DNA from 4 places in the Priestia sp. TGN 0903 genome. Region 2 is predicted to be linked to each of the others. Evidence: predicted binding sites of a transcription regulator. Region 2 holds the regulator's gene; each other region holds the start of a gene.
What was found. The regulator Rex, encoded in region 2, represses fermentation and respiration genes when NADH is low (regulators of the CRP and FNR family bind a similar motif). The targets are predictions, from matches to a motif close to TTGTGAAATATTTCACAA.
Positions count from the first base shown of each region.

Region 1 (4,219 bases), on a different contig from region 2:
GCCGGTTATCTACTCGTTATTGATTGCAGTCCCATCGTTAGCGGTAGGAGCAAGAAGACTCCACGATACGGGAAAAAGCGGATGGTGGCAGCTTATTACATTGGTTCCACTTATCGGCGGTATTTGGCTAATTGTGTTATTCTGCCAGCCTAGCGATCCAAAAGAAAATCGTTTTGGTACAACGGCCAAAGCAGCATAAATAGAACTCCCCCTTATATAAGGGGGAGTTTTTTAGTGCACAGATTCCACTATAGCTCCATCATAAGCCGATTGGTAAATGGCTCGTATGTCTTTTTCATGAAGAGGTAAAGGACTGCGAGCAAGAATTCGTTTTTGCTGGACGCCATCTTCTGTCAGCCTTTGAAGGGCACTTTCTGGAATATCAAATCCGCGAAGGGTTTGAGGAATGCCGACGTCTTTAACAAGTGACTGCAGTTGTTTTACACACTGATAAGAAGCTTTCTCTTCTGATAAAGAAGTAGCGTTTCCGCCTAGTGCTTCAAAAATATCCCGCATCTTTGTCACGCAGCTGCTGCGGATATAGCCCATAACGTATGGAAGCAGTACGGCGTTTGATTCACCGTGAGAAATATGAAACTGTCCACCTAATGGATATGCAAGTGCATGAACACCAGCAACACCAGCGTTAAAAAAAGCGAGACCTGCTAAATAGCTTCCGTAGCTCATCTGAGTTCGCGCTTCTTTATCTTCGCCATTTTCTACAGCTGTTCTTAAAGAAGAGCTGATCATGCGTATAGCCTTTAGGGCTAAGGCGTCCGTTACTGGATTTGCATTTACCGATACATAAGCCTCAACGGCATGAGTTAATGCATCAATCCCTGTAGCCGCCGTTACTTTAGAAGGAACGCTCAGCGTAAGCTCGGGATCTACAATGGCGGCGTCCGCAAGCAAATGGTCGTGGGTCACGACGTCTTTGCTGCTTTCAAGAGACAGCACAGAGATATTCGTTACTTCTGAACCTGTGCCAGAAGTGGTGGGAATTAAAATTTTCGGAAGCCCTTTTTCCGTAATTTGTTTTGTGCCAGTTAAGTTCAAGTATTCTTCTACAGCTCCGTCGTGAACGGCTAAAACGGCCGTAAGTTTTGCTAAATCTAATGCGCTACCGCCGCCAACTCCAATGACTAAATCAAATTTTCGGCTTTTTGCGTAAGATACGAGTTTTTCACCAAGCGCTAAGGGCGGCTCTGGTGCCGTATCTGCATATACATCTACTTCGTATCCATTTTGGATAAGAGGAGCACTCACTTTATCTACAAGTCCAATGTCTTTTAACACTGGATCTGTGACGATTAAAATATGAGCAGGGTCATATTTTTTTACTTCCGGAAGCAGTTGCTGAAGTGATCCCCATCCTGTGTAGCTGTGAGGGGTGAAAACTAGTTTTGAAATGGTCATTTGTTTGCCCTCCGATTTATAGAAAATTTTTTTATATTAAGCAGCTGCTTGATTTCATTCGTAATAACCTTCAGTAGATTTGCGGAACTGCTGAAATTGATTTGCATCGTGACCAAACCAAACTTGCGAATTAGTTTCGTAGGCTAGACGGCGTATACGTTCAACCGTGTTTGCATATCCAAGAGAGTCATAGATAATACCGGGTGGTTTAACAGGAGGACCATAGCTCTCAGCTGTATAGATTGTATCGGATGCTAAGATAATGCCACCTGTTTCAGGCAAATGAACATGAAGACCAAGCATACCCCAAGCATGTCCGCTTCCAAAATTCAAGACATTAATTCCTTCCGCCAGTTTGATGGTATCTTCGTTTCGTTTAATCGTTTTCCAACGAAGGTCATTTTTTATCCAGGCGTCAATGTCAGCCCAAATGTAAGCACCTTCTTTTTGATTGCGTGCATAAGACTGAAGAGTGCCGTTTAACTCATCTTCATGAACGATAACAGTGGCGTTAGTGAACAATTCTAAGCAGCCGGCATGATCAAGATGAAGGTGGGAGGCAACAACAAATTTAATTTCTTTAGGGTCAACCCCTAATTGTTCTAATCGATTTGGTAAATAACATTCTTCTGTAGCGGAGTAAGGAAACATTTGTTGAGTTGTTTCAGTCCAACGCCCTTGTGGTCCCATTGATTCAGGGTTGCAGGCTGTATCAAACAGAATTTTCCCTTCAGGATGATCAATTAATACAGTATAAATTGGAAACTCTACAAATTCCGTAGGTGCCTGAGGGTTCTTAACAGTTGCTGGGTTATGCATTGCAAGCATCCAGTTTTTATCCATTTGCATCGAGCCGTTGTCCATCACATAAAGCTTTGGGTTAGGTTTGATAATATTACACATATAATAGCCTCCTAAACGTAGTTGGATTTTTGTTTGCGCTTTCAAAATAGCTTTATACTACATTTACCCTATATGCTGGAGAGAATAATCCTTTTTAAAATGGATAGACTCTTTCCTATTCTTTCAACATACTAAACTGCAATTTTTATGCCAGTATTTGAAAAGTAAATATTAGCGCCGTTTTCCTCGGTTCTTATAACCAAGTGCTGAAAAAATTCACCGCTTTTAGAAGGAAAAAGGCTATTGTGCATTGAATGGTTAGTGGTGAAAAGTTTCAACATATGTTGGCGGGAATTCACCATAAGAAAGGAATGCGAAACAATGACTTCTTTTAAAGGGAAAAAAGATTTGACGAACGAAACGTTACAGGCCATCATTGAATTCTCTACGGACGGAATATATGTAGTAAATAAAAAGGGAATAACGATATATGTAAATGAAGCTTATGAAAAAATCACGGGAACAAATAAACGAGACGTATTAGGAAAGCATATGCAAACCGTTATCGATGAAGGATATATTGATCAATCTGTTTCCCTACTTGTGTTAGTAGAAAAACAGCAGCGCTCTATTATGCAAACCATTTCAAGCGAAAGAGACGTTATGGTAACAGGAAATCCAGTGTTTAACAAACAAGGTGAAATAGAGCTCGTTGTGACCACTGTACAGGATATTACACAGTTAAACGCAGTTAAAAAAGAGCTGTTAAAGGTAAAAGAGTTTTCGCATATGAATGCAAATAAATACGCTGTGAAAGTGAATGGCTCGGAACAGCCCCTAGTGTTTCAAAGCAATAGGATGAACTTGGTTTATCAGCAAGCCAAACGAGTAGCTCCGTTTCCTACAAGTATTCTTCTATCAGGTCCCTCAGGATCCGGAAAAGAAGTAGTCGCTAACCTTATTCACGATTCAAGCGATAGAAACAATCAGCCATTTATTAAAGTGAACTGCGGAGCCATTCCTGAGCCGTTGCTAGAATCGGAGTTGTTCGGCTATGAAAAGGGAGCTTTTACTGGCGCTCGAACAGAAGGGAAAATAGGACTGTTAGAACTCGCTGATGGCGGAACCTTGATGCTTGATGAAATTGGTGAAATGCCGATTTCCTTGCAAGTGAAACTGCTTCGAGTGTTACAGGAAAAGCAGGTACAGAAAATTGGAGGAACTAAAACAAAAAGTATCGATATACGAATCATTTCGGCAACAAATCAACATCTAGGAGAGCTTATTAAAAAGGGGAGGTTTCGTGAAGATTTATACTACCGTTTAAAGGTAGTCGAAATCAGCCTTCCGCCTCTATCTCAACGTAAAGAGGATATCAGTTTACTGGTTGATCATTATGTTTCCTACTTTTGCAGCTTGTATTACGTCCAAAAGCGCATATCAAATAAAGCGAAGCAAGTATTAGAAGCTTACCAATGGCCAGGAAATGTAAGAGAGCTTCGAAATATGGTGGAGAATATGATTGTGTCTATTCCTGGAGAAACAATCGAAGCCCATCATTTACCTTTTCATACTTATCATGAAGATGAAAAATGTGATTATTTACCTCTAAAAAAGAAAGTGGAGCAGTTTGAACAGCGACTCGTTAAAGAGACTATTCAACATTGTCCATCACTCCGGCAGGCAGCGAAAGAATTAGGTATCGATCATTCTACTTTAATAAAGAAACTAAAAAGATGGGAATGTAAAGAAAGAGAGGAGCAGGCTTGAGATACGTAACAAAAGAATTAGCTCAGAAAATTGTGTATAGAACAATGGAGATTATTGATTGCAACATTAACGTAATGAACGAAAAAGGAGTGATTATTGGGTCTGGTGACAAAAATCGAATGGATCAAATCCACGAAGGAGCGTTGATGGTATTAAAAAACGGCAGTTCCTACGAAATTACTCAGAAGCA
Region 1 is NZ_JBOZGL010000003.1:599,670-603,888, forward strand. Features, by position in the region: gene ACRPLY_RS14110 (DUF805 domain-containing protein) at 1-199, shown strand, start outside; gene ACRPLY_RS14115 (iron-containing alcohol dehydrogenase) at 232-1,416, opposite strand; gene ahlS (AhlS family quorum-quenching N-acyl homoserine lactonase) at 1,471-2,319, opposite strand; gene ACRPLY_RS14125 (sigma-54 interaction domain-containing protein) at 2,641-4,029, shown strand; gene ACRPLY_RS14130 (sugar diacid recognition domain-containing protein) at 4,026-4,219, shown strand, end outside.
Region 1: the regulator Rex is predicted to act here: its motif matches at 2,582-2,599, upstream of ahlS (AhlS family quorum-quenching N-acyl homoserine lactonase).

Region 2 (4,219 bases):
GTCTGGTCAGTCCTTGGGGTGTTTCTCGCTATGGCTGGTCAAGCTGTAGCAGGTATGATTGAGCACGCTCTTGGCATTACCCAAGTATCTGAAAACACACAAAATATTGTTAATCTTGTTAAAGCAACGCCGTTCCTTATTGTCGTTACGTCTGTTATTGGACCAATACTAGAAGAGATTATTTTCCGAAAGATTATTTTTGGTTCTCTTCACAAACGATACAATTTCTTTATCTCTGCATTTATTAGTTCCCTTATTTTCGCTGCGGTACACTGGGATTTTAAACATTTACTTGTGTATACAGCTATGGGATTTGTATTTGCATTCCTTTATGCAAGGACGAGACTAATTGTTGTACCTATTATTGCTCATGTTTTGATGAATACAATCGTTATTTTATCTCAAACTATTTTTGCAGATAAAATTATAGAAATGCAAAAACAAGCAGAACAAATGCAGTTCATTTTTGGAGGCATGTTTTTATGAAGAATATCCCTTTAACACGAGGGTTTATTTATATTATTATGGGGATTTTATTCACCTACTTGGCAATTCAAAATGCCCAGGAAACCGTCTGGAATTTCCCCACAATCTTATTTGCACTCGTAGCCGCATTCGATTTCAGGTTTGCGGTTCGCATCTTTATCTTGCACTACAAAATTAAAAAATTGCAGCAGCAATATAAAAATCAAGATGATTCATCCAAATAAAAAAACCACTGTTTCAGTGGTTTTTTTACATACTAACATCTTCTCTTTCTTGCTCTGCCCTTGCCTTTAACACTTTGCGATACGAAATGCGGGAAATAATGATGCTGATTTCATACAAAATTAAGAGCGGCACTGTCACCATCATGTGCGAGAGCAATTCCGGTGGTGTAATAAGTGCGGCAATAACTAGCAGTACGAAATAGGCATATTTTCGAATTTGAGATAAAAACATAGGCGTTATAATTCCTAAACGCGTCAAAAACATAACGACGACAGGAAGCTGAAACAACAAGCCAAAAGGCAGTGTGAGCTGCATTAAAAAAGAAAAGTATTCATTAATGCCAATCACTTGGTTTACATTCAGCTCATCAGAAACGCGCGTCATAAAATCAACGACAAATGGAAACAACACAAAATAAGAAAAAGAGACACCGCCGATAAAGAGAAAAATGGAAACAGGAATATATCCAAGCGTTACCTTACGCTCTTTTTCATATAAACCAGGACTAATAAATGCCCAAAGTTGATACAGTGCAACAGGAGCTGCAAGTACACAGCCGATAATAACAGCAAATTGCATATAAATCTTAACTGGATCTGTTAACCGAAATGCATTCATCGTTAAATTCTTTGCCTCATCAGCATGCTGTAAATAGACAATAACCTTATCCGCTATAAAAAAGCCGCCAATTGTGGCAATCACAAAGAAAAATAAAACAATTAAAATGCGTTTTCGCAGCTCTCCTATATGATCATATATTGACATTTCTTGTTCGGTCATACTATGATCACCCTTTTACTCTTTGTCATCTACTTGACGCTGTTTATCTTTTTCACGATCTTCTGATGCACCGCTAGCGGCATGCTTAAACTCTCTAAGCGTTTGGCCCACTGATCTTCCTAGCTCCGGTAACCGTTTCGGTCCAAAAATAAGCAGTGCTACAATCGCAATAATAATCCAACTGCCTGCTCCAATCCCCATATTCCCACTCTCCTTATTAATTTAGACTTAAGGAAATCGTAACACAGTCCGCCTTATTCAACAGGATAATTTTTCAAAAAGTAGACGAGCGACTGTAATTCTACAGCAAGATCAATATGATGGAGTCGAATCTCATCCGGTACGTTTAAGCGTGCAGGAGTAAAGTTTAAAATTCCTTTAATTCCGCAACTCACTAAACGATCAGTAATTTGCTGAGCAACAGTGGCAGGAACGGTTAGAATCGCTACTGAGATGTCATCACTCATATAATCTTCCAATTGGTCAAGATGATAGACCGGCACGTCGCCTACTTTCGTACCGACTTTATCTTCTATCACATCAAAAGCGCACTCAATTTTGGTGTTATTATTTTTAATAAAATTATAATTTAAAAAGGCCGTTCCTAGATTCCCTACGCCAATCAGTGCTACTTTCGTTACTTCATCTTGGTCTAACGTTTTACGGAAAAATGTAAGTAAATAATTCACATTGTAGCCGTATCCCTTTTTTCCTAATGCACCAAAGTAAGAAAAGTCCCGACGAATAGTAGCAGAATCCACTTTCACTGCCTCACTTAACTCCGCTGACGACACACGCTGTTTACCAGAAGCATGCAAATTTTTCAAAAAACGATAATAAAGCGGCAATCGTTTAGCCGTTGCTTGTGGTATTTTTAATTGTTCAGTGTTCACGTTGTACCCCCTCAGTTCATGTATGTCATTACTAACATTTTCAAGTCATATTGCATTACCTTTCACAAAGCATCAACCGCTTTGAGGTAGCGCTTCCAATTCTCTCTCTTTTCTCTTGTTTTATATATACTCCGCTTCACACCTCGACGGCTTTTGTCTATTCAGCACTCCTTAAAGTCGGTATGTAGAACGAAGCAATTAGCCCTTCAAAGGATCGGTTTGTTAGTCATGACGGATTTTTTTACATCCATCATAGATAAGTTCAGAGATGCACTTATCTCTTATTTTAACATAGTATCCTGTATAAAATGTGCAGGTAAAATCATTTTATTTCATGAATCAAAACATTCGCTTCATCATTTGTCCTTGTCCCTCTACAAATTACAAACGCTTGTAGGAAGAACTTGTAGTTAAAAATATGTTAAAATACACTATGGATATACTACTAGAGGTGAAAAAATGATTATTCTACAATTGAACGGTATTACAAAATACTATGGGGCAGAACCCATTTTATCGAATATAAAGTTAGAAGTACAATCAAAAGACCGCATTGCCCTAGTGGGACGAAACGGTGCTGGTAAATCAACTTTATTAAAAATTATTGCTGAGCAGCTTTCCTATGACAGCGGAGAAATTATTAAACCTAAGGGTGTTTCCATTGATTATATGGGACAAGATACAGTTCTTGAGTCAACACTCTCCATATGGGAAGAAATGATGACTGTCTTTGCTCCATTAAAGAAGATGGAAAAAGAATTACGTACGCTTGAAACGAAGATGGGTGATCCAGACATTTTTAATGATTCAGTTCAATACGAAAAACTAACCAAAGAGTATGATCAGCTTCAAGTAACGTTTAAAGATTTAGGCGGCTATCAATATGAAGCGGATACACGATCTATTCTTCACGGTTTCCGTTTTTCAAACTTTGACTACAGCACCCCTATTTCCTCCTTAAGCGGTGGACAAAAAACGCGCCTGGCTCTTGCAAAACTGCTTTTAACAAAGCCTGATTTGCTTATTCTGGATGAGCCTACCAACCACTTAGATATTGAAACTTTAGCATGGCTGGAACAGTTTCTGCAAGGGTATGAAGGAGCTATTTTAATCGTTTCACATGATCGTTACTTCCTTGATAAAGTCGTAAATCAAGTGTATGAAGTCGTACAAAAAACAACGGTGAAGTACACGGGCAACTACTCTAAATACCTTGTACAAAAAGCAGAGCGATATGAAAAAGAGTTGCGTCAGTACGAAAAGCAGCAAGATGAAGTCGCAAAGCTGAATGATTTTATTCAGCGAAACATCGCCCGCGCATCGACTACAAAACGTGCGCAAAGCAGACGTAAACAGCTCGATCGAATGGAGTTAATAAATCGACCTAACGAAGGCGAAAAATCAGCTAGTTTTTCGTTTGAAATTGAACGTCAAAGCGGAAATGAAGTCTTAAATCTGGAAGATGTGTCTATCGGATATGATGAACACAACTATGTCGTCCAAGAGGCAAACCTTCGCATTAAAAAAGGGGAAAGCCTTGCGTTGGTTGGTCCTAATGGCGTGGGGAAATCAACTTTATTAAAAGGCATTGTGGATAAACTCAGCTTCAAGACTGGGACCATTTCCTTTGGCTCAAATGTAATGGTTGGTTATTACGACCAAGAGCAAGCCAATTTAACGTCTAATAAAACCGTTTTAAATGAACTTTGGGATGACTACCCAGCCAAACCTGAAAAAGAAATCCGTACAGCGCTTGGAAATTTTCTGTTTTCAGGTGATGATGTACTGAAAATCGTTTCCACGCTCAGCGGTGGTGAAAAAGCACGTTTGGCTCT
Region 2 is NZ_JBOZGL010000021.1:3,833-8,051, reverse strand. Features, by position in the region: gene ACRPLY_RS26370 (CPBP family intramembrane glutamic endopeptidase) at 1-486, shown strand, start outside; gene ACRPLY_RS26365 (YdiK family protein) at 483-710, shown strand; gene tatC (twin-arginine translocase subunit TatC) at 736-1,491, opposite strand; gene tatA (twin-arginine translocase TatA/TatE family subunit) at 1,507-1,692, opposite strand; gene ACRPLY_RS26350 (redox-sensing transcriptional repressor Rex) at 1,746-2,384, opposite strand; gene ACRPLY_RS26345 (ABC-F family ATP-binding cassette domain-containing protein) at 2,844-4,219, shown strand, end outside.

Region 3 (4,219 bases), on a different contig from region 2:
AGTGAAGTATTTTTGTGGTTGTCCTTTTGTGTTTTCTATTGAATGTAAGTTGGGTGGGCAGAATATAGTTGGTTTTTAAAAAGTGGGTAAAGGGGAGATTGAATGAAGGCGATGGTTGGGGTAAATGTGGCGGCGGCTGTTTTGTGCGGGGCGGTGATGTATGCGGGGACGCAGCACTGGCAAGAGCAAACGGAAGCACAGGCAAGTGAAGTGAAGTCCGCTGTTGTACATAAAGAAAAACAGTTTTCCGATGTATCTGCTTATACAAAAAATCTTCCAGACTTTATCACAAAGCAAATCCAGTCATCTATCGCAAATAAAAAACCTCTGACTCTTGTAATTGCCACATCCGCAAAGGAAGCAGGGTGGCCACAGCAGTTAAAAAAAGAGCTAGCAGCTACATATGGAAGCGATGTATTTACGGTTAAAACCCTTTCATATGGTAACGGGACAACGGATGAGCTTTTATCCTCGCATATTGCCGATCAAATTGATCAACTTCAGCCAAACATTATTCTGTTTGAAGCACCTCTTAAAAATGATTATCAGCACCTTACGCTAGATGAGACGCTTGAAAATACAGACAAGCTGATTCATCAGCTCAAAGACTTGAAAAAAACCCTTATGATTCAGCCGTCACAGCCATATATTTCACAAACGGAGTCCTATGAAGAAGGGGTAGAAGCGATCAGGGGAGTTTCTGAATCAAACTGGGTGTATTATATGAATCACTCGCTCATTTGGCCGTTTCATTTAGGAGAGTATATAAATAAAGACAGCGGCAATTTAACGAAAAAAGGGAATGAAGTGTGGGGAGAGTACGTTGTGAATTGGTTTACGGGAAAATAAAAAACAAGCCTTCTTTCTTTTGAAAGAGGGCTTGTTTTTTTCATAATTTTGCTAGATTGTGACTTTTCTTCGTTTTATAGTAGTAATTTTTGGTATCTCTACACTTATAAAGTTTAAAACCAAAAATCTCTAAAGGAGTCCAAACCTTTTTGATGTTTACGAGTGGCATTACAATCCTCCATTCTGTTCTTTATAGAGTTTATATTAATTCATTATAAAGAACTTAAGGGGGATAGTAAATACTATAAAGAACAGTTTATCTAAAAAATTCTTTATAAAGAATTTTTTGGAATAATTATTCTTGGTACATAAATAGTTAGAAGTGCTTGATCTGCAGTAGCCGCAATAGTCGATTTATCTGCTGATAAAAGGTAGATCACAAGATACTGAAACTATTGATTATTTTTTGTAGAAGTGATTTTTATCATAGCTCAGGTTATTTATTCTTGCTAAATTAATGTTGTGAAAAATATCACAAAATAAAATGAAAAGGCTGATCCAAATTAAAACGTAATTAGACCACTTATTTTTTTGCTTGCTGTTAAAGCAATGGGATCGCATACATACCATAACTATGTTAGATAACCTAACACATAAGTTGAACGATTCAGAAAATTCATATATCTTAAATATATCTTTAAAGATGCATAGAAAATATATCTTTGAAACAAGCAGGTATAGACGCCAGGGGAGGAATGGAAGATGCAAAAAAAGAAACTCGTATTGATTGGAAATGGAATGGCTGGAGTTCGAGCGATTGAAGAAGTATTGAAGGTTTCAAACGAAGCGTTTGAAATTACGATTTTCGGAAGCGAGCCGCATCCGAACTATAATCGTATTTTACTGTCAAAAGTGCTGCAAGGAGATACGAATGTTGAAGATATTACGCTAAACGATTGGAACTGGTATCAAGAAAACAATATTACATTATATACGAACGAAACGGTTACGAGTATCGATTCAGTAAAAAAAGAAGTAGCGACAAATAGCGGCAGAGTAGAATCGTATGATGAGTTAATTTTAGCAACGGGCTCTCTTCCTTTTATTCTTCCGATTCCAGGATCCGATAAAAAAGGAGTTACGGCTTTTCGAGATATAAAAGATACGGATGAAATGCTGCAGGCTTCTCAGCAGTATAAAAAAGCAGCGGTTATTGGAGGCGGACTGCTTGGATTAGAAGCAGCGCGGGGACTGTTAAATCTGGGGATGGACGTATCTGTAATTCATTTAGCTCCGTATTTAATGGAACGTCAGCTCGATCCAACAGCGGGCAAATTGCTTCAAAACGAATTAGAAAAACAAGGTATGAAGTTTTTGCTTGAAAAACAAACGGCAGAAATCGTCGGCGATGAGCGAGTTGAAGGATTATCTTTTAAAGACGGGACGTTTTTAGAAGCTGATTTAGTCGTGATGGCCGTTGGAATTAAACCAAATGTTCAGCTTGCAAAAGAAGCGGGACTTAACGTAAACCGAGGAATTGTTGTGAATGACTATATGCAAACGGATATTCCAAACATCTACGCGGTTGGAGAATGTGCAGAGCATAGAGGACTGGTATACGGACTGGTGGCACCTTTGTATGAACAAGGAAAAGTATTGGCAAAAGCGATTTGCGGGGCAGAAAAAGTGTCTTATGAAGGATCGCTTTTATCCACGCAGCTCAAAGTATCAGGTGTTGAAGTGTTCTCAGCAGGAGACTTCACAGAAGATGAAGAGAAAAAAGCAATCAAAATGTTCGATGAACAAGACGGCATTTATAAAAAACTTGTTCTGCGAGGCAATCAGATCGTAGGAGCCGTTCTTTTTGGAGACAGCAGCGACGGAAATCGACTGTTTTCAATGATTCAAAAGCAAGAAGATGTATCCGATGTCGCAAAAGTGACGATTTTACAGCCATCTGGCGGTAACGCGGGTGAAAGCTTAGTAGCAAGCATGAGTGCCGATGATATTATTTGCGGCTGTAACGGCGTAACAAAAGGTACGATTGTGGAAGCTATCCAAAAACAAGGATGCTCATCGGTTGGTGAAATCAAAGCTTGTACAAGTGCCTCTCGCTCCTGCGGAGGATGTAAACCGCTTGTAGCGGAAGTGCTTCAGCATACTCTTGGCGCTGACTTTGACGCGACGGCTCAAAAAGAAGCGATTTGCGGCTGTACGACTCTTTCAAGAGATGAAGTTGTCGAAGAAATTAAAGCAAAGGGACTTTCGCATACGCGTGAAGTGATGAATGTACTTGGATGGAATAATGAAGAAGGCTGTTCGAAATGCCGTCCGGCGCTGAACTATTATTTAGGTATGGTGAATCCAACCGGATACGTTGATGAACGCGAATCACGATTTGTGAATGAACGCATGCACGCGAATATTCAAAAAGACGGCACGTATTCTGTTGTTCCTCGCATGTACGGAGGCGTCACAAACGCAGAAGATTTACGAAAAATTGCAGATGTTGTTGATAAATATGAAATTCCGCTCGTAAAAGTGACGGGTGGTCAGCGTCTTGATTTGTTTGGTGTTAAAAAAGAAGATTTGCCTAGCGTATGGGAAGAGTTAGATATGCCTTCTGGCTACGCGTACGGCAAGTCGCTGCGCACGGTGAAAACATGCGTCGGCGAACAGTTTTGCCGTTTTGGCACGCAGGATTCAATGGGCGTTGGAATTGCGCTTGAGAAAAAATTTGAAGGACTATGGACGCCTCATAAAGTGAAAATGGCTGTATCTGCTTGTCCAAGAAGCTGTGCTGAGTCAGGCATTAAAGATATCGGCTTTATCGGAATAGACGGCGGCTGGGAAATTTACGTGGGCGGAAATGGAGGTACGCATCTTCGCGGCGGAGATTTGTTGTATAAAGTAAAAACAGACGAAGAATTGATGGATATTACAGGAGCTTATTTGCAGTATTACCGAGAAACGGCTAATTACTTAGAGCGTACGTCTGCATGGATTGAGCGCATGGGACTTTCGCACATTCAGTCAGTGCTTGATGACGCTGAGACGAGAAGAGAGCTGAATATGCGTATGGACGAAGCGTTATCTACGTACCGTGATCCTTGGAAAGAAATCGTCGAAAGCAAAAAGACGAAAAAAGAGCTGTTCGAAACAGTTGTCACATCATAATGCTGGAGGGAAATAAAAATGGTGAATAAAAACATTACAAAAGTATGCGTAGGATCGATTCATGATTTTCCGGTAAGCCTGGGTAAAACAGTGAAAGTAAACGGAAAAGAAATTGCGGTGTTTAAGCTATCAAGCGGAAAAATCCGGGCAATTGAAAATCGCTGTCCGCATAAAGGCGGGGTGCTAAGTGAAGGAATCGTGAGCGGCGACTCGGTGTTCTGTCCGATGCACGACTGGAAGATTTGCTTGCATG
Region 3 is NZ_JBOZGL010000004.1:252,711-256,929, reverse strand. Features, by position in the region: gene ACRPLY_RS15780 (SGNH/GDSL hydrolase family protein) at 103-849, shown strand; gene nirB (nitrite reductase large subunit NirB) at 1,552-3,966, shown strand; gene nirD (nitrite reductase small subunit NirD) at 3,985-4,219, shown strand, end outside.
Region 3: the regulator Rex is predicted to act here: its motif matches at 1,310-1,327, upstream of nirB (nitrite reductase large subunit NirB).

Region 4 (4,219 bases), on a different contig from region 2:
TGAAATTGAAGGGTGGACAAAGTTTACATTTGAAGGGCGCGGCGATCAATATTCTTCTTTCAAATGGAACTTTAATCATTTTAATGGCACTGATTACGATGATAAAAACGGAAAAGAAGGTGTGTTTCGTATTGCCGGGGAAAACAAAAGCTGGAACGAAAATGTTGATCAAGAGTTTGGCAACTACGATTATTTAATGTTTGCGAATATTGATTACGACCACCCTGAAGTTCGAGAAGAAATGATCAAATGGGGAAAATGGTTAGCAGACACCCTGCAGTGCGACGGTTACCGATTAGACGCCATTAAACATATTAACCATGATTTTATTAAAGAGTTTGCTCACGAATTGTCCTCTTCTCAAGAAAAGCCATTTTATTTTGTGGGAGAGTTTTGGAATCCAGAATTAACAGCCTGTCAGGAATTTTTAGACGTTATTGATTATCAAATTGATTTGTTTGACGTATCGCTGCATTACAAACTGCATGAAGCCTCTCAGCAAGGAAGAGATTTTGATTTAACCACAATTTTTGATGATACATTGGTTAAGACTCATCCGTTGAATGTTGTCACATTTGTAGATAACCATGACTCTCAGCCAAATGAATCTTTAGAATCTTGGGTAGAAGATTGGTTCAAACAAAGTGCTTACGCTCTAATTTTACTTCGTGAAGACGGCTATCCTTGTGTATTTTACGGAGACTATTTTGGGATAGGCGGAGAGCATCCAATTGAGGGAAAAGAAAAAGATATTTCTGCTCTCTTGCACGTACGCTATGACAAAGCATACGGACAGCAAGACGATTATTTTGATCACCCGAATACCATTGGATGGGTAAGGCATGGTGTAGAGGAATTTGAGAAGTCTGGATGCGCTGTGGTGATGTCAAACGGCGAAGACGGCGAAAAGAGAATGTTCGTCGGCGAACACCGAAGCGGACAAACGTGGATCGACTTCACAAAGAACCGAGAAGACCAAGTTGTGATTGAAGAAGACGGCTACGGACACTTCCCTGTAAATGGCGGCTCTGTATCCGTTTGGGCTGAAGCATAAAAAAACAGTGGCCTGCGCCACTGTTTTTTTTACCATAGACCTAGCAGTTTCCACCACAAGCCGCCAATTCCAATCCAAATGATAATATGAATAATTGAAATTAAAAAGCCGAGCGACCACCATTTTTGCTGCGTTACATATCCACTACCGAAGAACACCGGTGCCGGTCCACTGCCGTAGTGAGTTAAACAGCCAAATAAATTGCTAAAGAACGCTAAAATTAATGCTGACAGTAACGGAGGCGCACCAGCGGCCACGATGACAGATAGAAATGCTGCGTACATAGCGCTGACGTGAGCCGTGTTACTCGCAAAAAAGTAGTGAGAATAAAAATACGCAATAGCTAGTACAATCAACGCCGTCATCCAAGACATATGACTAACAGTGCCTTTCATCAGATCACTGAACCAAGGAATCATGCCTAGATCATTTAAGAAAGTTGCCATCATAACCAAAACAGCAAACCAGACTAATGTATCCCATGCTCCCTGTTCTTTTTTGATGTCCGACCAGCTTAACACTTGCGTTAAAAGCAGCGCACATAGACCAATAAAAGCAGTTGTTGTTGCATTAATATTTAAATTAGCGCCAAAAATCCACAGCACAAGAAGAAGTAAAAATACCCCAATCATGTACCATTCTTCTTTCTTTAGCGGGCCCATTTCATTTAGTTTTTTTGCTGCAATTTCAGATGCTTCCGGCGTTTCTTTTAATTCTGGCGGATACAGCTTATAAATAACGAGCGGAATCACAATTAAACTAATAATTCCAGGTACGATTGCAGCCGCTGCCCATCCAACCCATGAAATAGTCTTTCCTGTAATTTGTTCCGTCATTTTAACAGCAAGAGGATTGGCCGCCATTGCCGTTACGAACATAGCCGATGTAATCATATCTCCTTGAAACGATACTTTTGTTAAGAAAGCACCGACTCTGCGCTCCGTACCGTCTCCAGTTCTCGATCCGTATGTTTCAGATAAAGAACGAATGATTGGAAGAATAATTCCTCCAGCTCGTGCTGTATTAGACGGCATTGCAGGTGATAAAAGTAAATCACTTACGATAAGAGAATACGATAGTCCCAACGTCTTTTTACCGAACAAACGAACAAAGATATAGGCAACCCTTGTTCCTAGACCAGTCTTAATAAAACCTCTAGAAATAAAGAATGCAATAACGATCAACCAAATCGTCGTATTTTGAAAACCGCTGAGCGATTGTTCAAGTGTTAATGTATTAGTTAATACAATAATGGTTAAAGATAAAATAGCTACACTGCCTAATGGCAATGGTTTAATGATAAGACCTACGATAGTAGCCACAAAAATAGCGAATAAGTGCCAAGCCTTCACATCAAGTCCGGACGGAGGTGTAATAAACCATAAAACAAGTCCGATTGCCAGACAAATTAATAAAGGAATAAACTTCACTTCGCCGGCAGGCTTTTTAGTTGTTTCAGCCATAATCTTTCTCCTTTCATGTTTTTAAATAATAATAGTAGTATGCTCTTTCCCCTTCGTACCCAATACTTGTCCCCTTTAAAATAAAATAATTGTAAAAATACGTTTCATAAGGATGATATTGTAAATTTGTGAAGTGTTGAGCATAATTCCTTTATTATTTTATCATACATATTGACAATTTTTATCTTTCACCTTCATTTTATTCCCTTCAAAATAGCTTGTAAGCGTTATTTCATCAAAATAAATAAGCTGCATGAGTTCATCATGCAGCCTTGCATTTAACGATTTACTTTTTGAATAAACACGACTTTGAGATAATCACCTGACTTAAATTCTTTTATTGTTTTAAAATCAGCTGGAAGAGAGAACTGCTCCATCATTTTGTAACGTTCCCCTTTTTCGTTAAAAGCTTTTTCAATAAACGAATGAAATTTTTTCATATCAAAATTACTTGCATTCGTCGAAGCTACAATGACACCATTTGGCTTTGTAAGAGCAATGGCTTCTTTTAATAAATCTTTGTAGTCTTTTGCCGCGCTGAACGTATGCTTTTTCGATTTAGCAAAGCTCGGCGGATCTAGCACCACAAGATCGAACGTCATATTCTTCTTAACCGCATATTTAAAATACTTAAAAACATCTTCCACAATAATGTCCTGTGCTTCGTGATCAATTCCATTTACACTAAATTGCTCAATTGTTTTTGCCAAGCTGCGATTGGCCAAGTCGACACTTGTTGTTTTCGCAGCTCCTCCAAGAGCGGCCGCCACTGAAAATGCGCCTGTATACGAAAACATGTTTAGAACGGTCTTTCCTTTTGCATATTTATCTCGAATCGTTTTACGGACGTCTCGCTGATCTAAAAAGACCCCAACCATCGCTCCGTCATTTAAATAAACGGCAAAACGAATACCATTTTCTCTTACAATTAAAGGGAACTCACCTTTATCCCCTACTACAAAATCATCTTCTTCAATATACTGCCCTTTTACGTTGAAACGTTTTTTCTGGTACAGCCCTTTAAAGTTAGGCGCAGATTTTAAAGCTTCAATAACGTATTCTTTAAATTGATAAATTCCTTCACTATACCAGCTCGTGACGTAATATCCGTCATAATAATCAATGATTAAGCCGCCAATTCCGTCACCTTCACTATTAAATACACGAAAAGCAGTTGTATCTTCAGACGCATAAAAATCGTGACGAGAGGCAATAGCTCGCTGAATTTTTCGTACAAAAAACGCCGCGTCAATTTGTTCACTTTTCTTCTTCGTCAGAATCCATCCGTAGCCTTTGTTTTGTTTTCCATAATAGCCTTTGGCTAAGAATTGATTTTTTGGAGTGACTAAGTTAATAATAACGCCTTCTTCTTGCAGTTTATGACCATCAACAAGCGCATCTTTTTCAATGAGTGGATAACCTTTATTCACTTTTTTAATAAAAGCTTCTTTGGCTATAACTTGTACTTCTTTTCTCATGTGTACACCCTATCTATTTAATTTAGTTCATTCTAGTTTTATCCATTTTACGAGAATAATCTACATTTATCTTAACATAGATAACCGGTAATGTTTCCAGTTACAAAATAGAAAAGCAGAGGATGCCTTGAAGCACCCTCTGCTTGATATGAATGAAAAATGAAATGTATGTTTTATGTTTTAAGATAAAAAATTATGAGCACTCTTGTCCAGTATATGCATCG
Region 4 is NZ_JBOZGL010000006.1:322,186-326,404, forward strand. Features, by position in the region: gene ACRPLY_RS21030 (alpha-amylase) at 1-1,054, shown strand, start outside; gene ACRPLY_RS21035 (anion permease) at 1,084-2,517, opposite strand; gene ACRPLY_RS21040 (class I SAM-dependent rRNA methyltransferase) at 2,796-3,995, opposite strand; gene ACRPLY_RS21045 (PepSY domain-containing protein) at 4,189-4,219, opposite strand, start outside.
Region 4: the regulator Rex is predicted to act here: its motif matches at 2,644-2,661, upstream of ACRPLY_RS21035 (anion permease).